DNA from 2 places in the Bacillus arachidis genome. Region 2 is predicted to be linked to the other one. Evidence: a T-box and tRNA genes for the amino acid it is inferred to sense, from the RefSeq annotation. Region 2 holds a T-box; the other holds one or more tRNA genes.
The links. The T-box of region 2 lies ahead of thrS (threonine--tRNA ligase). A T-box ahead of a tRNA ligase gene usually reads a tRNA of that ligase, here a tRNA-Thr.

Region 1 (9,306 bases), 1.0 Mb from region 2:
GACATTCTATACGGAGTTACAAAGGAACGAGGTAGACGAAGCAGTCTGGAAAGGCTCGTCACAGAGGGTAACAACCCCGTAGTCGAAACTTCGTTCTCTCTTGAATGTATCCTGAGTACGGCGGAACACGTGAAATTCCGTCGGAATCCGGGAGGACCATCTCCCAAGGCTAAATACTCCCTAGTGATCGATAGTGAACCAGTACCGTGAGGGAAAGGTGAAAAGCACCCCGGAAGGGGAGTGAAAGAGATCCTGAAACCGTGTGCCTACAAATAGTCAGAGCCCGTTAACGGGTGATGGCGTGCCTTTTGTAGAATGAACCGGCGAGTTACGATCCCGTGCGAGGTTAAGCTGAAGAGGCGGAGCCGTAGCGAAAGCGAGTCTGAATAGGGCGTTTAGTACGTGGTCGTAGACCCGAAACCAGGTGATCTACCCATGTCCAGGGTGAAGTTCAGGTAACACTGAATGGAGGCCCGAACCCACGCACGTTGAAAAGTGCGGGGATGAGGTGTGGGTAGCGGAGAAATTCCAATCGAACCTGGAGATAGCTGGTTCTCCCCGAAATAGCTTTAGGGCTAGCCTCAAGTGTTAGAGTCTTGGAGGTAGAGCACTGATTGGACTAGGGGTCCTCATCGGATTACCGAATTCAGTCAAACTCCGAATGCCAATGACTTATCCTTGGGAGTCAGACTGCGAGTGATAAGATCCGTAGTCAAAAGGGAAACAGCCCAGACCGCCAGCTAAGGTCCCAAAGTGTGTATTAAGTGGAAAAGGATGTGGAGTTGCTTAGACAACTAGGATGTTGGCTTAGAAGCAGCCACCATTTAAAGAGTGCGTAATAGCTCACTAGTCGAGTGACTCTGCGCCGAAAATGTACCGGGGCTAAATACACCACCGAAGCTGCGGATTGATACTTACGTATCAGTGGTAGGGGAGCGTTCTAAGGACAGTGAAGTCAGACCGGAAGGACTGGTGGAGTGCTTAGAAGTGAGAATGCCGGTATGAGTAGCGAAAGACGGGTGAGAATCCCGTCCACCGAATGCCTAAGGTTTCCTGAGGAAGGCTCGTCCGCTCAGGGTTAGTCAGGACCTAAGCCGAGGCCGACAGGCGTAGGCGATGGACAACAGGTTGATATTCCTGTACCACCTCTTTATCGTTTGAGCAATGGAGGGACGCAGAAGGATAGAAGAAGCGTGCGATTGGTTGTGCACGTCCAAGCAGTTAGGCTGATAAGTAGGCAAATCCGCTTATCGTGAAGGCTGAGCTGTGATGGGGAAGCTCCTTATGGAGCGAAGTCTTTGATTCCCCGCTGCCAAGAAAAGCTTCTAGCGAGATAAAAGGTGCCTGTACCGCAAACCGACACAGGTAGGCGAGGAGAGAATCCTAAGGTGAGCGAGAGAACTCTGGTTAAGGAACTCGGCAAAATGACCCCGTAACTTCGGGAGAAGGGGTGCTTTCTTAACGGAAAGCCGCAGTGAATAGGCCCAAGCGACTGTTTAGCAAAAACACAGGTCTCTGCGAAGCCGTAAGGCGAAGTATAGGGGCTGACACCTGCCCGGTGCTGGAAGGTTAAGGAGAGGGGTTAGCGCAAGCGAAGCTCTGAACTGAAGCCCCAGTAAACGGCGGCCGTAACTATAACGGTCCTAAGGTAGCGAAATTCCTTGTCGGGTAAGTTCCGACCCGCACGAAAGGTGTAACGATTTGGGCACTGTCTCAACCAGAGACTCGGTGAAATTATAGTACCTGTGAAGATGCAGGTTACCCGCGACAGGACGGAAAGACCCCGTGGAGCTTTACTGTAGCCTGATATTGAATTTTGGTACAGCTTGTACAGGATAGGCGGGAGCCTTTGAAGCCGGAGCGCTAGCTTCGGTGGAGGCGCTGGTGGGATACCGCCCTGGCTGTATTGAAATTCTAACCTACGGGTCTTATCGACCCGGGAGACAGTGTCAGGTGGGCAGTTTGACTGGGGCGGTCGCCTCCTAAAGTGTAACGGAGGCGCCCAAAGGTTCCCTCAGAATGGTTGGAAATCATTCGTAGAGTGCAAAGGCATAAGGGAGCTTGACTGCGAGACCTACAAGTCGAGCAGGGACGAAAGTCGGGCTTAGTGATCCGGTGGTTCCGCATGGAAGGGCCATCGCTCAACGGATAAAAGCTACCCCGGGGATAACAGGCTTATCTCCCCCAAGAGTCCACATCGACGGGGAGGTTTGGCACCTCGATGTCGGCTCATCGCATCCTGGGGCTGTAGTCGGTCCCAAGGGTTGGGCTGTTCGCCCATTAAAGCGGTACGCGAGCTGGGTTCAGAACGTCGTGAGACAGTTCGGTCCCTATCCGTCGTGGGCGTAGGAAATTTGAGAGGAGCTGTCCTTAGTACGAGAGGACCGGGATGGACGCACCGCTGGTGTACCAGTTGTTCTGCCAAGGGCATAGCTGGGTAGCTATGTGCGGAAGGGATAAGTGCTGAAAGCATCTAAGCATGAAGCCCCCCTCAAGATGAGATTTCCCATAGCGTAAGCTAGTAAGATCCCTGAAAGATGATCAGGTTGATAGGTTCGAGGTGGAAGCATGGTGACATGTGGAGCTGACGAATACTAATAGATCGAGGACTTAACCATATAATATGAAGCAAATGTTATCTAGTTTTGAAGGAATATATATTTGAAATTCCTTTTGACATTCTGAAAAGAATGTGTATAATAATAAAAGTCTGGTAATGATGGCAGAGAGGTCACACCCGTTCCCATACCGAACACGGAAGTTAAGCTCTCTAGCGCCGATGGTAGTTGGGACCTTGTCCCTGTGAGAGTAGGACGTTGCCAGGCTAATATTATTCCGCAGTAGCTCAGTGGTAGAGCTATCGGCTGTTAACCGATCGGTCGTAGGTTCGAGTCCTACCTGCGGAGCCATTATGCTTCCATAGCTCAGCTGGTAGAGCACTTCCATGGTAAGGAAGAGGTCACCGGTTCAAGCCCGGTTGGAAGCTTGCGAACAGTATTACAACTTTTTGGCCCGTTGGTCAAGTGGTTAAGACACCGCCCTTTCACGGCGGTAACACGGGTTCGAATCCCGTACGGGTCACCACTTTTGGAGGATTAGCTCAGCTGGGAGAGCACCTGCCTTACAAGCAGGGGGTCGGCGGTTCGATCCCGTCATCCTCCACCATATATAGTTTATAATGTCGGAGGGGTAGCGAAGTGGCTAAACGCGGCGGACTGTAAATCCGCTCCTTCGGGTTCGGCAGTTCGAATCTGCCCCCCTCCACCATTTTAAAAAAACAACCTGATAAAGGTTTATTTTTTTGAAAAGACAAGCATACTAGTAAATATTAATGGGCTATAGCCAAGCGGTAAGGCAACGGACTTTGACTCCGTCATGCGCTGGTTCGAATCCAGCTAGCCCAGCCATTTACGAGCCATTAGCTCAGTTGGTAGAGCATCTGACTTTTAATCAGAGGGTCGAAGGTTCGAGTCCTTCATGGCTCACCATTTTCGCGGAAGTAGTTCAGTGGTAGAATACAACCTTGCCAAGGTTGGGGTCGCGGGTTCGAATCCCGTCTTCCGCTTTTTTACTTCGGGGCCTTAGCTCAGCTGGGAGAGCGCCTGCCTTGCACGCAGGAGGTCAGCGGTTCGATCCCGCTAGGCTCCATTATAAATTAGAAAAAACCTTACATCTTTTGATGTAAGGTTTTTTGTTTATTCTGCTTTAATAAGGACAAGTTTCCATTTATTTCGTTTACAATAGAAAAATAGAGTAAAATATAAGGTTTGAATTAAAGCGTGTGTGGATACGGGGGAAGGGAGGAATAGGTGTTGAAAATTGTTATTGCATCTGATTCATATAAAGAAAGCTTACGAGCGATAGAAGTATGTAAGGCCATTGAAAAAGGGTTTACTAAAGTTTTTCCTGAAGCTGAGTATGTGAAACTTCCAATTGGAGATGGAGGAGAAGGTACCGTTCAATCTCTTGTTGATGCTACAGGAGGAAAGATCATTCAACTTTACGTAACAGGTCCACTTGGTGAACGTGTAGATGCATTCTACGGTATTTCTCAAGATAAAAGAACAGCGTTTATTGAAATGGCAGCAGCGTCGGGGTTGCATCATGTTCCGGTTGAACAGCGAAACCCTCTCATCACCACAACAAAAGGAACGGGGGAGCTTATATTAGATGCCTTAGATAAAGGTGTACAGCATATTATTTTAGGGCTTGGCGGAAGTGCTACGAACGATGGAGGGACAGGCATGCTCTCAGCCCTAGGTGTAAGGTTTTTAAGGAAAGATGGACGAATAATAGAACCTGTCGGTGAAAATTTACATTTTATTGATTCTTTAGACTTAGCTAAGTTGGATTCTCGTTTAGCGCATGTGAAAATAGAAGCGGCATGTGATGTAGACAATCCTTTAACAGGACAAAAAGGAGCATCCTTTGTATTTGCAAAGCAAAAAGGAGCAAATCCAGAAATGATCACGCAGTTAGATGATAATTTAAAGCATTATGCCTATGTATTAAAACGGCATGTACACATTGATGTGGAAGAGATACCGGGTGCAGGAGCTGGGGGAGGATTAGGGGCTGCAGTTGTTGCTGTACTACAAGGTCAATTAAGAAAGGGAATTGAAATTGTATTAGACTATACAAATTTTGATGAACATATAAAAGAAGCAACTCTTGTTCTTACAGGTGAAGGAAGGATAGATGTGCAAACCGCTTATGGAAAAGCACCGGTTGGGGTTGCTAAACGTGCAAAGAGACTACATATACCTGTTATAGCTATTGGGGGTTCTGTACTTTCGAATCACATTTCAGTTTATAAAGAAGGAATAGATGCTGTGTTTGCTGCCACATCAAGTCCAATGACACTAGAGGAAGCATATATAGCAGCAAGAGAAAATATTGAAATGACTGCGCGGAATATCGCATCTGTATGGAAAATAGCTTCAGGAAAACGTCTCTAATTATAGGGGACGTTTTATTTTTCACTATTTATGTGTACATGTGTAATGAGATTTTTTAGAAAACGGTTTATTTTATACATAAAACAGACGAAAAATATAGATTTCTACGTAGATATTAGTGAATGAGGTGTATATACATACAAAAAAATGTCGAGTTGAGTCAGAGTATATAAAAGATTTAAAATATTTAGTGAAGGCATAAAAGGGGGAGACTATCTATGAAGAAAGAAATTTCAATCGTTGGAGTTCCAATGGACTTAGGACAGATGCGTCGTGGAGTTGATATGGGTCCAAGTGCAATTCGTTATGCGGGAGTAATTGAAAGAATTCAAAACATCGGATATGACGTAGAAGATATTGGGGATATTTGTATCAAGAGAGAAAAAGAAGTAGCTGAAAATACAAATTTAAGAAACCTTACACAAGTTGCAAAAGTTTGTGATGAATTAGCAGGTAAGGTTGATCATATTATAGAAGAAGGTCGTTTTCCACTTGTACTAGGTGGCGATCATAGTATTGCAATTGGGACACTTGCAGGAGTAGCAAAGCATTATAAAAATTTAGGTGTAATTTGGTATGATGCACACGGTGATTTAAATACAGAAGAAACGTCACCGTCTGGAAATATTCATGGTATGTCACTTGCAGCAAGCTTAGGTTATGGTCATCCTTCATTAGTGAATTTATACGAGGCGTATCCGAAAGTGAAAAAGGAAAACGTCGTTATCATTGGTGCACGTGCATTAGATGAGGGAGAAAAAGACTTCATCCGCGATGAAGGAATTAAAGTATTTACAATGCATGAAATTGATCGTATGGGTATGACTGCGGTTATGGAAGAAACAATTGCATACTTATCACATACAGATGGTGTTCATTTATCATTAGATTTAGATGGACTAGATCCACATGATGCACCAGGAGTGGGAACACCTGTAATTGGTGGACTATCCTATCGTGAAAGTCATTTAGCAATGGAAATGCTAGCGGAGGCTGATATTATTACATCAGCTGAGTTTGTGGAAGTAAATACGATTTTAGATGAGAAAAACAGAACAGCAACAACAGCGGTAGCTTTAATGGGTTCTTTATTCGGTGAAAAACTAAAATAAATGTAAGACAAACGACGACTAATTATATTTAGATAATAGGTGTTTAAGTTAATAAAATCAAAGGGATGAACAAATTGGATATGTACAATCTGTTCATCCCTTTTTATTGTCTTGTTAAAATATAGTATATGGTATCGGGAGTTTTCTAATGAATACTCCCCCACTTCACTTCGTTTGAAGTAGGGGTACTCTTTCGGTAATATCTGATAGAGAAACGATTGTGTTGTGTCCGTTAAGTTGCCTATTTTTTATGTAATTGTTTTTAAAACTTGTTACACTGTTTATGAAGGTATTTGTTAAATAATGATAGCAGGAACTATGGACTTGGAGGTGATATATGTGAAGAAATATAAAATAGGAGAAGTAGGCAAGGAATTTGGAGTTTCGATAGATGCGTTAAGGTTTTATGAAAAGAAAGGCTTCTTAAAACCACAAAAAGATAAAGATACTGGTTTTAGATTTTATACATATGAAGATTTTGGAATATTTTTAGCCATTAAAAATTTTCGTCAAATGGGGTTTCATGTTAAAGAAATTGGATCTATTTTTAATGGTTTAGAATTAGATGCCATGATAGAAAAATGCAATGACAAAATAACTGAAAAAGAAGAAACAATAAAAAAGTTGGAATTAGAAATAAAACAAATTAATGAGTTTATGGGCTTATTAAAAAAATATAAAAAAGAAGATAGACAATGGTTTATAGAGTCAACTGAAACCTATTATCTTCTAAGACATATTCATTTAGATAAAGGAACATTATGTGTAAATCCTCTGTTAAAAGAATGGCTATCATTTTTGCCAACAGTCTATCCAGCACTATACATTCCACTTGAACAATATAAACTGAAAACGATTTGTAACAGTTATTGGGTAATGGCTATCCCTGAAGTGAAAATGAGGGAATACGAATTGCCTATGGATGAATCAGTTTTACAAGTAGATATGGGAGAGTGTTTGAATTATTTATATGAAAAAGATGCGAACGAACCCTTATCCAACCTAATTTTAGAAGAGCCATTACATATCATAGAGAACCTTGGCTATAATCTTAACGGGGATATTTTATGTCGATACGTTTGTGAGACAAAAGAGCAAGAGAGAATAATTGAACATTATATCATTATGATTCCTATTATAAGTAAAGGTAAAAAGTAAAGTAGGTATAGATTTTCTTGTTTCTATGGGAACTATCTAACTTTTTCCGAGTGAAATTGGCAAATAAGCCTTGATATAACTAGAAAAGGTAGAAATCCACTATTCAAATATGTATTTTAAAGGAATTTGACTAACTGTTGTAAAGAGACAACTCAATATATTCAATGATTAGCACTTAATTTGTTGGTGTGAAAGGTGAGAACATTAAAAAACAGTAGTTCAAACGTAATTGAACTACTGTTTTTTTTGATAACTGAAAAGCATGTACTTTTCAGCTCGCATTCAATTCATTTTATGTATATAGAAAATTTAAGGTAAACAAAATTCCAAAAAGATATTGACCCTGGTCTTAGACCATATTTTATAGTGAACTTGTAATGAAAGCGCTTTTAATAATAGTGAATAATGGAGGTAATAAGTATGAAAAAGATCGTTCTTTTATGTAATGCAGGTATGTCTACGAGTATGTTGATGAACAAAATGAGAGGATATGCAGAAGAAACAAACTATGAATGTGAAATTAATGCTTATCCATTAGCTGAAGCAAAGCATGTTGGACAAACGGCAGACATTATTTTATTAGGACCTCAAGTTCGATATGCCTTAAATACTGTGAAAGGTCAATTACCAGGAAAGCTTATTGAAGTAATTGATATGTCAGCTTATGGCATGTTAGACGGAAAAAAAGTAATGGAGCAGGTGAAAACCATTCTAGGTAATTAAAAGTTTATACACTGGGAGCGTTTAACGAGCTTTATACGATTTATGTCAGTTATGAAAAGTACATATTTTGAGGGAGGTCATTTTCTGAAAAAGATAAGGGAATTTCCAATTTTATGTATGGTAGTAGGGAGCTTGGCAGGTGGCTTGGTGCTTTCAGGATGTTCATCAGAAAGCAAAGATAAGACTTTAAAAGAATCAGATGTAACACTTATAACGAATGTTCTTCCGTATGGGGAAGTAGGCTCTGCCTTCGTTTGTGACTTTGGAGATACAGTAGATAGCTCAAAATTACCAAAAGATAGTTTTGAAGTTGAGGTGGAAGTGAATGGGAAACCTCAAAATAGAACGATAACTAAAGTTTATACAAATAATAAAGCTGAGGTATCAGAGGCTTCAAAAGATGGACAATACGTTGTGATCGAATTAGATGAAAACGATAAAAATGCATCTACCTCAACATTTAATGAAGAAAAATTCTTAAGTACAAGAGATAACTTGGATTATAAGTTAACTCTTACGAAAGAAATTAAAACAAAAGAAGGTGCAACTTTTAAAGCATCCGAACAGAAAAATAAAATTTCAAATGTAGTTACTCCTGTTGTAGACGATTTTAAAAAAGGAGTATACCAAGATGCTTCTGGAAGCAAAATGCAATATAGACTTTTTGAACCTAAAAAAGAACCTAACAAAAAATATCCACTAGTCTTATTTTTACATGGATCAGGTGAACGAGGAAATGACAACTATATGCAAGTAGTAGGAAATGAGGGCGCTGTAGTATGGGCTAATTCAGAACAGCAAAAGAAGAACCCTGCATATGTACTAGCTCCTCAGGTTGAAGCAGCTGAAACTCTTACAGCATATTGGACCGAGGAACCTAACTATACTACTATGTTTAATTTACTGAAAGAAACCATCGATAAATATAATATTGATAAAAATCGCATCTATGTTGTTGGTATGTCCAATGGCGGAATTGGGACATGGAATATTATTAAGAAAAACCCGGATCTTTTCGCAGCTGCTGTTCCGATTTGCGGAATAGGAAATTTGGAGAATACACTTCCTAGTAATTATGAACCGGTAAAAGATACTTCAGTATTCAAGAATATTAAAGATATGCCAATTTGGGTCTTCCATGCAGAAGATGATCCGTTGGTTGATGTGAGATATAGCAGAGATGCTGTACAAGCTATTAAAGAACTGGGTGGTTCTTCAATCAAATATACAGAATATCCAACTGGAATCGTTAAACCAACGGGACACTTCTCTTGGGTACCAGCTTTGCAGGATAAAGAGATGGTCAATTGGTTGTTTAATCAGTCAAAATAATTTTTAAATATCTTCATTATAAA
Region 2 (9,306 bases):
CGGTTGGCGGGAAAAATCGTCGTCATACGTAAAGAGCGAGCATAATGCTTGCTCTTTTTATTTATCTATACGTTTGAAAATTCATACGAGCTTGTATCATTTTTTTTCTACTCCCTTAATATATATAAAATTAGCAAGGATTATAGGATGAAGCTTTCATCAGTATGGAGAAGTTATTTCGACATAGAGCCCAACTTACACGAACTGAACTCTTATGGGGCTTGAGAGAAAGCAACTCTGTAAGCGGGATAAAAGGGGGGGACAAGAGTGATTGAAATCTGTTTCGAAGAAAAAAATGATGCTGCGCACGTATATCAACAACTGATAAAGAGAACGGAAAAGCTATATAAAGAAACGAGTGTTTATTTATATGAACAAAAGGTAACAATTCATATTCCAATATGCGAATCGAATTATATTGAGAAAGTTTTAATACCAGTACTCCTTTATTTTATTGTTAATATAAAACAAAATGAATGGATTCGTGCCATTTTAAAAGAAAAGTTTTTTTACGAAGAACAAGAAGAATGCCATCAAATTTTACATATGGCACATGCTATTTTAAATGGAAAACGAAAAGGGCTTGCTTCGGATTTAACACGTAATCAAATTGAAGATCGTATTATGTCTTCTTTAAAAGGGTGGATCTGTGACCCGCTTTCGTTTTCTTTTTCATCTTATATTCGTTTTCGTCTCCGCGCATATAGGGAGATGATTCATCGACTTGCGGAAGTAGCGATTGATGAATATAAAATGGAACAAGAATATCAAATGTTTGTAGAAATGCTACGGCAACAGGTGAGTAGCCGTAAATCACGGTTATCTTGCATACATCTTGTATTTGATGAAAGCTTTATTTTTTATGATGAAAAAGGAATACGTTTAAAGCAGGAGAAATTGGTTCAATATATAGATGAGGAGTTACTAACTAAGCAGAGTGTATATATTGACACGAAGGTAATTGCACCGCTTCTTTCTATTGCACCGAGAACGATTTATTTGTATACGAAAGAGCAAGATCACAATATGATCGTTACCCTTCAAAATGTATTTCAAGAACGAGTTCAATTATGTGCACTACATGAATTTGAGCGCAACGTGAAAAATTTAAAAAATAAGGGGAACGCCCTTGATTTTCTAAGTTTTTGAGCATATAATTACCTACATAAATGAAATATATTGAAATGTCACGATGAGGACAAGAGTAATTTGCTACGATTCTCAGAGAGGGAAGCCTTAGGGTGTGAGCTTCCTAGTACGAGTTTATTACTTACCACCTCTAAACTTTAGCAGTGAACGTTTTTCTAGTAATTGCTAACGGTCAACACCGTTATGTTGTACTTGAGCAATTAACAATTTGGTTAATTGGAACAAGGGTGGAACCACGAATTCAACACTCGTCCCTTTTTACGGGATGAGTGTTTTTTATTTTGAGAAAAAGAGGAGTGACCAGTGATGGCAGATGTAGTTAAAATTACTTTCCCTGATGGAGCTGTGAAGGAGTTCCCAAAAGGAACAACAACTGAAGAAATCGCAGCTTCTATTAGCCCAGGCTTAAAGAAAAAGGCTGTGGCTGGAAAATTAAATGATGAGATGATTGATCTTCGTACACCAATCGAAGAAGATGGTGCAGTTTCAATCATTACATTAGACTCTGAAGATGGCTTGTACATTTTACGTCATTCAACAGCTCATCTTTTAGCGCAAGCGTTAAAACGTTTATATAAAGATGTGAAACTTGGTATTGGTCCAGTAATTGAAAATGGCTTCTACTACGATATCGATATGGAAGAGGCAATTACAGTTGAGGACTTCCCAAAAATCGAAAAAGAAATGCAAAAAATTGTGAACGAGAACTTAGAAATCGTTCGTCATGAGGTACCACGTGCTGAAGCACTTCGCCGTTATGAGGAAATCGGAGATGAGCTAAAATTAGAATTAATTAACGATCTTCCTGAAGATGCTGTTATTTCAATCTATGAACAAGGTGAATTTTTCGACCTTTGCCGCGGTGTTCATCTTCCATCTACAGGGAAAATTAAAGTATTTAAATTGTTAAGCGTTGCGGGTGCTTACTGGCGCGGCGATAGCAATAATAAAATGCTACAACGTATTTACGGTACTGGATTCGTGAAAAAAGCAGAATTAGATGAGCATTTACGTATGCTTGAAGAAGCGAAAGAGCGTGACCACCGTAAATTAGGTAAAGAGTTAAAATTATTTACAAATAGCCAAAAAGTAGGACAAGGTTTACCACTTTGGTTACCAAAAGGTGCAACAATCCGTCGTATCATTGAGCGTTACATCGTTGATAAAGAAGCAAGCTTAGGATATGACCACGTATACACTCCAGTTCTAGGAAGCAGAGAGCTTTATGAAACTTCTGGTCACTGGAATCACTACCGTGATGGTATGTTCCCATCAATGGAAATGGACAATGAAGAATTAGTGCTTCGTCCAATGAACTGCCCTCACCATATGATGGTGTATAAAAATGATATTCACAGCTATCGTGAATTACCAATCCGTATTGCGGAGCTTGGAACAATGCATCGTTATGAAATGTCTGGAGCATTATCTGGATTGCAACGTGTACGTGGAATGACTTTAAATGATGCGCACATTTTCGTTCGTCCAGATCAAATTAAAGAAGAGTTAAAACGTGTTGTAAACCTAACTTTAGAGGTATACAAAGACTTCGGTTTAGAAAACTATTCATTCCGCTTATCTTATCGTGACCCAGAAGATACTAAAAAGTACTATGCTGACGATGAAATGTGGGAAAAAGCACAAGGTATGTTGAAAGAAGCGATGGATGAAATGGGTCTTGAGTACTATGAAGCTGAAGGTGAAGCGGCATTCTATGGTCCAAAGCTCGATGTTCAAGTTCGTACTGCACTTGGAAAAGACGAAACACTTTCAACTGTACAATTAGACTTCTTACTTCCAGAACGCTTTGAATTAACTTACGTTGGAGAAGATGGTAAACCTCATCGTCCAGTTGTTATTCACCGAGGTGTTGTATCAACTATGGAACGTTTCGTTGCCTTCTTAATTGAAGAGTACAAAGGTGCATTCCCAACATGGTTAGCGCCAGTTCAAGTACAAGTAATCCCAGTTTCTCCGCAAGTACATTTAGACTACGCGAAGAAAGTACAGGAAGACTTACAACGCGCTGGTATCCGTGTTGAAGTAGATACTCGTGAAGAGAAAATTGGTTACAAAATTCGTGAAGCACAAATGCAAAAAATTCCGTATATGCTTGTAGTAGGTGACAATGAAGTGGCTGAAAACGGCGTAAACGTACGTAAATACGGTGAACAAAAATCAGAAACAATTGCATTAGATGCATTTGTTGATATGATTAAAGTTGAAGGAAAACGCTAAGAAAGAGCCGCGGTATGCCGCGGCTTTCTTTTATGTTGCCAAGGATAAAAACTAGAAATAATAACCAAACAACACTTATCATAAAAAAGTATTGCATGTATTCGTGTTGTTTGTTACAATATTTCTTGTTGTTAGTAAAACGCGTCTTCTTGACAGACGTTATATCCTATGATAAACTCATCAAGGATAATAGAATATTGTTTTGTAGAACAAGTAGAAGCACCCGCTTCTCACCTGATTGACGCATATGCAGTTAGCAGGTAAATGTCTTTCTTACTTAAGATCGTACAAGTGTGGGTGTTCGTATGCCCACACTTTTTTGTTTGGGTTCTACGACTACAAACGTATTCTAAGAAAACCTTGGAGGTGGCTTACTATTAGCAAGGATATGATGATTAACGAGCAAATTCGTGCACGTGAAGTACGTTTAGTTGGTGCGAATGGTGATCAACTTGGCATCAAGTCTCGTAATGACGCTTTAGACTTAGCTGCAAATCTTAATCTTGATTTAGTATTGGTTGCTCCAAATGCGAAACCGCCAGTATGCCGCATTATGGACTACGGTAAATTCCGCTTTGAGCAACAAAAGAAAGAAAAAGAACAGCGCAAAAATCAAAAAGTAATTAGCATGAAAGAAGTTCGTTTAAGTCCAACAATTGATGAACACGACTTTAACACAAAACTTCGTAATGCTATCAAGTTTTTAGAGAAAGGCGACAAGGTTAAAGCGTCAATTCGCTTTAAAGGACGTGCCATTACTCATAAAGAAATCGGTCAACGTGTCTTAGATCGCTTCTCAGAAGCTTGTGCTGAAGTTAGTACAATTGAATCTAAGCCTAAAATGGAAGGACGTAGTATGTTCTTAGTTTTAGCACCGAAAAACGATAAGTAATAGATAGAGGAGGAAATACCTATGCCTAAACAAAAAACTCATCGCGGCGCTGCAAAGCGTTTCAAAAAAACTGGATCTGGTAAACTTAAGCGTGACCACGCTTATACTAGCCATTTATTCGCTAACAAATCTACAAAAGCTAAACGTAAACTACGTAAAGCTGGTCTAGTAAGCGCTGGTGACTACAAACGTATTCGTCAAATGCTTGACAACTTAAAATAAGTTCGGTTGATATATAGAACACACTAGGAGGTAATATTATGCCAAGAGTAAAAGGTGGTACAGTTACTCGTAAACGTCGTAAAAAAATGATTAAACTAGCGAAAGGTTACTACGGTTCTAAAAATACTTTATTCAAAGTTGCTAACCAACAAGTAATGAAGTCTTTATTATATGCGTTCCGTGACCGTCGTCAAAAGAAACGTGACTTCCGTAAATTATGGATCACTCGTATTAACGCAGCTGCTCGCATGAATGGTCTTTCTTACAGCCGTTTAATGCACGGTTTAAAACTTGCTGGTATCGAAGTTAACCGCAAGATGCTTGCTGACTTAGCTGTTCATGACGAAAAAGCTTTCGCTGAATTAGCAACAGTTGCAAAAAGCAACCTAAAATAATTGTTTAAAAACCTTAGAAGATTTTCTTCTAAGGTTTTTTTATTTATAATCATTTTAATCATTCCATAATTAGAATCGTTTTCTTTTCTTCTATTGTATTAATATGAATTTGTAAGAACTTTTTGTACCTATAACGAGAGGCGTTTACATGAAGGAAAGGAAAATTAACGGACGTGTTGTGCCTAATATGAGAAAATCAGTATGAAAGTTGTAACAACATAGAAGAATATAGTAGAACATACAGTAAAAAAGTCAGAGGAGATTCCTCTGGCTTTTTTACTGTAGTTTTTATTATAAAGAAAGGAATCTTTCCTAGTGGAAATGACACTGTTATAATGGAAAGATGATATGGAAGTTTCATCATATGTAGATAATGTTTAGATGATTTAGGGACAAGCTATTTCATAAAGGGATAGGAAGCTAATTAGATAGTAAAGGGTAGGATTTTTTAGCTTACAATAAATATGAGATGAAACAACATTGTTTTATGCGATGTTGGAGGAGGAATAGAATGGACTTACTACAATTATTTAAATTACAAAAAGAATTAGATGATCGTATTGTAAAAGAGCATGACTTACAACCGAAGAAGCTATTAAAGGAAAAGATGTTAGCACTTCTTGTTGAAATTGGAGAACTTGCAAATGAAACACGTTGTTTTAAATATTGGAGCACCAAGCCAGCAGCTGAGCGTGAAGTTATACTTGAAGAATATGTAGATGGTTTGCACTTTATTTTATCGATTGGAATTGACTTAGGAATTGATAAAAACTTCTTGTTTTATAAATGTGCACAAACGAACAAAACACAAGTTGAAATTTTCTTAGACACATATGCAAAAGTGATTCGTTTTACGGACCAACCATCTATTACAAATTATATTGAACTATTTACAAGCTACCTTCGCCTTGGACAAGCTCTTGATTTTGGACAAGAAGAAATTGAAAAAGCATATTTAGATAAGAACGAAGTAAATCATCAGCGCCAAACACAAGGATATTGATTTGATTTTTGAATATTTCGATTTAATTATTGTATAATTAATTTATTGAAGAAAAAGGAGGGTATTGGTAATGACAAAATTAGACGCGACATTGACAATGTTAAAAGAATTAACAGATGCACGCGGGATCGCAGGGAATGAACGCGAACCACGTGAAGTAATGAAAAAGTATATCGAACCGTTTGCAGATGAACTTTCTACAGATAATTTAGGAAGTTTAGTTGCGAAAAAAGTTGGGGAAGAAAACGGTCCGAAAATTATGGTAGCTGGCCACTTAGATGAAGTTGGTTTCATGATTACGCAAATTGATGACAAAGGTTTCCTTCGTTTTCAAACAGTTGGTGGCTGGTGGTCACAAGTTATGCTTGCGCAGCGTGTAACAATCGTAACGCGTAAAGGTGATGTGACAGGTGTGATTGGTTCAAAACCACCGCACATTTTACCAGCGGAAGCTCGTAAAAAACCAGTTGAAATTAAAGATATGTTCATTGATATTGGTGCTTCTAGCAAAGAAGAAGCAATGGAATGGGGCGTACGACCAGGAGATCAAGTTGTACCATACTTTGAATTCCAAGTGATGAAAAATGAAAAGATGCTGCTTGCAAAAGCATGGGATAACCGCATTGGTTGTGCAATTGCAATTGATGTGTTAAAACAATTAAAAGATGAAAAGCATCCAAACGTTGTATACGGTGTTGGAACTGTTCAAGAAGAAGTAGGTCTTCGCGGTGCGAAAACATCTGCACATTATATTAAACCAGATATCGCATTTGCGGTAGATGTTGGTATTGCTGGTGATACACCAGGAGTAACAGAGAAAGAAGCACAAAGTAAAATGGGTGACGGGCCACAAATCATTTTATATGATGCATCAGTCATTGGACATACTGGACTTCGCAATTTCGTAGTTGATGTGGCGGATGAATTAGACATTCCTTATCAATATGATTCTGTAGCTGGTGGCGGGACTGACGCAGGTGCAATTCATGTTTCAGTCAATGGTATTCCATCTATGGCAATTACGATTGCAACTCGTTATATTCACTCTCACGCAGCAATGTTACATCGTGATGATTATGAGAATGCAGTGAAGTTAATTGTAGAAGTTATCAAACGTCTTGATAAAGAGACTGTACATAATATTACATTTAACTAATAAAAAAAGCGAAGACATCTCTTCGCTTTTTTATATTTCAAAAGGTTTTTCTAATCCAGCGGCAGCGTGAGCTCCTAAAATAATTAACCTTGTTAGTTGCATTGCCATAAAGTGCGGTGAGTAAATCATACCTTTTTTTAGCCATGATATAATCATTCCAAGATGAGCTCCTGTTACATAACTAATCAGAATATCGCGTGGGATCATGAGTTCTTCATCATTTGGCTGTGAAATGGATAAGCTTAACGTTAAATGTGTTTGAATTGTTTTCATCATTTTATAAAAAAAGTTTCCTGCTGCTTTTTCACCAAGCATGACGTTATAGAAGGTAGCATTTTCAGCGATGTGCTCAAATAGGGCTAGAAAAGTTGGATGAGGGGAGTTAAATATAAGCTGAAAATCTTCCTTATTATGCCTTTTGGGCCTAATTATTTCGGTAAGCTTTACTAACATTTCCTCGATACTTTTATCTAATAAGTCATATTTGTCATGATAGTGGCTATAAAAGGTAGCGCGATTGACAGGAGCACGTTCAGCAATATGCTGAACTGTTACATTTTCAAATCCTTTTTCGCCTACTAAAGCGACAAAAGCATCCTGTATTAATTGTCTCGTTCGTTTCACACGTGGATCGTTTGTATTTTTAATAGACATTTTATTTCTCCTTGCTGAATTTTAACCACTTAAACAACAAATAGATAGTGAAATGTTGGATAACCAACATATATGCTCAAATTGTCGGTTGTAGATTCAAAATAATTATTTATAATTATAAACGATATTCCTTTAGAAAACAGCACCGCAAGCATGCAAACAAAGGATTGTTTTGCATAGCGAAAGGTGTGCTTTTTTTGTTTAATTGTTAATATAATTAACAATTAAACAGTATAAACAAAGGGAGTAAAAATAGTTTAGGAAAAAATTATATTCGATATAAGGAGAGGAATGCAATGAATCAGTTTCGAAGAATGGTGATTATCAACATCATCACATTAATTGTATTAGTTGGCGGCGGTATTGGCGCTTATTACTATTACAACCAAGCGGAAAACTATTTAAAAACAGATAATGCAAAGATCGATGGCAAAGTAATCCCGATTGCATCGCCAGTAGCAGGTAAGTTAACAGAATGGAAGGCTGAAGTAGGTAAGAATTACAATGAAAACGATAAATTAGGTGCTGTTTCTGTAGCGGGTCCAAATGGTGAGCAAACGGTAGATGTAACAATTCCAAAAAATGCAACAGTTGTTCAATCAAATGCAACGACAAATGCGTTTGTTGGGGCAGGTAGTCCAATTGCCTATGCATACGATATGAGTGATTTATGGGTAACAGCAAATATTGAGGAAACAGATATTGATGATGTGCAAAAAGGTCAAGAAGTGGATGTGTATGTAGACGCATATCCTGATACAACATTAACAGGAAAAGTAGAGCAAGTTGGATTAACAACAGCAAATACATTCTCTATGCTTCCATCAAGTAACGCAACAGCGAACTATACAAAAGTAACACAGGTTGTACCAGTTAAAGTTTCATTAGATCATAGCAAATCAGTTAATATTGTTCCTGGAATGAATGTGACAGTTCGTATTCATAAGTAAGGGGGGAAGATAAAATGTCCTCAGGTTTAATTGTAGGATATGCAGTATTTTGTATCATCGTCTTCTTCCTTGTAAATCGTCTTTTAAGAAAGAAAAAACCGAACGTGGGAGAAGAACAAGTCCCAGCCGTAAATAAGATAGAAACTAAGCAATTAGAGCAAGAACCTTCTAATGTAGTCGAATTAGAAGTATCGAAACAAGAAGCACCAAAGCAAGAAAGAGCGAAACAGCAAATGCCGGTAGCAGATGTTAATGTAAAAGCAGTGGTAGCGGTATTAATTCTTGGTATGTTCGTGTCTATTTTAAATCAAACGATCATTAATGTTGCATTGCCTCCATTAATGAATGAGTTCAATGTATCAACTTCAACAGCTCAGTGGTTAATCACAGGATTTATGCTTGTGAACGGGATTTTAGTGCCAATTAGTGCATTTTTAGTTTCTCGGTTCACGTATCGCAAGCTATTTGTAGCAGCGATGTTGTTCTTTACGGTAGGATCTATCATTTGCGCTACGTCTGGAAACTTCACAATGATGATGACCGGACGCGTAATCCAAGCAGTGGGTGCAGGGATTTTAATGCCAGTTGGTATGAATATTTTCATGACGCTATTCCCGCCTCATAAACGTGGAGCCGCGATGGGATTA

Region 1: it encodes a tRNA-Thr, which carries the amino acid that the T-box ahead of thrS (threonine--tRNA ligase) is inferred to sense. The anticodon was not compared.

Annotation. Positions count from the first base shown of each region.
Region 1 is NZ_CP127376.1:156,331-165,636, forward strand. Features, by position in the region: rRNA gene QRY57_RS02540 (23S ribosomal RNA) at 1-2,618, shown strand, start outside; rRNA gene rrf (5S ribosomal RNA) at 2,710-2,825, shown strand; tRNA gene QRY57_RS02550 (tRNA-Asn) at 2,835-2,909, shown strand; tRNA gene QRY57_RS02555 (tRNA-Thr) at 2,914-2,986, shown strand; tRNA gene QRY57_RS02560 (tRNA-Glu) at 3,010-3,084, shown strand; tRNA gene QRY57_RS02565 (tRNA-Val) at 3,090-3,165, shown strand; tRNA gene QRY57_RS02570 (tRNA-Tyr) at 3,184-3,267, shown strand; tRNA gene QRY57_RS02575 (tRNA-Gln) at 3,333-3,407, shown strand; tRNA gene QRY57_RS02580 (tRNA-Lys) at 3,413-3,488, shown strand; tRNA gene QRY57_RS02585 (tRNA-Gly) at 3,494-3,565, shown strand; tRNA gene QRY57_RS02590 (tRNA-Ala) at 3,576-3,648, shown strand; gene QRY57_RS02595 (glycerate kinase) at 3,813-4,958, shown strand; gene rocF (arginase) at 5,177-6,070, shown strand; gene QRY57_RS02605 (MerR family transcriptional regulator) at 6,410-7,228, shown strand; gene QRY57_RS02610 (PTS sugar transporter subunit IIB) at 7,649-7,951, shown strand; gene QRY57_RS02615 (prolyl oligopeptidase family serine peptidase) at 7,994-9,283, shown strand.
Region 2 is NZ_CP127376.1:4,047,904-4,057,209, reverse strand. Features, by position in the region: gene dnaI (primosomal protein DnaI) at 1-32, shown strand, start outside; gene ytxC (putative sporulation protein YtxC) at 268-1,149, shown strand; T-box leader at 1,181-1,408, shown strand; gene thrS (threonine--tRNA ligase) at 1,456-3,387, shown strand; ribosomal protein L20 leader region at 3,593-3,714, shown strand; gene infC (translation initiation factor IF-3) at 3,776-4,279, shown strand; gene rpmI (50S ribosomal protein L35) at 4,301-4,501, shown strand; gene rplT (50S ribosomal protein L20) at 4,540-4,896, shown strand; gene QRY57_RS22475 (dUTP diphosphatase) at 5,408-5,899, shown strand; gene QRY57_RS22470 (M42 family metallopeptidase) at 5,970-7,055, shown strand; gene QRY57_RS22465 (TetR/AcrR family transcriptional regulator) at 7,086-7,709, opposite strand; gene QRY57_RS22460 (HlyD family secretion protein) at 8,006-8,659, shown strand; gene QRY57_RS22455 (DHA2 family efflux MFS transporter permease subunit) at 8,674-9,306, shown strand, end outside.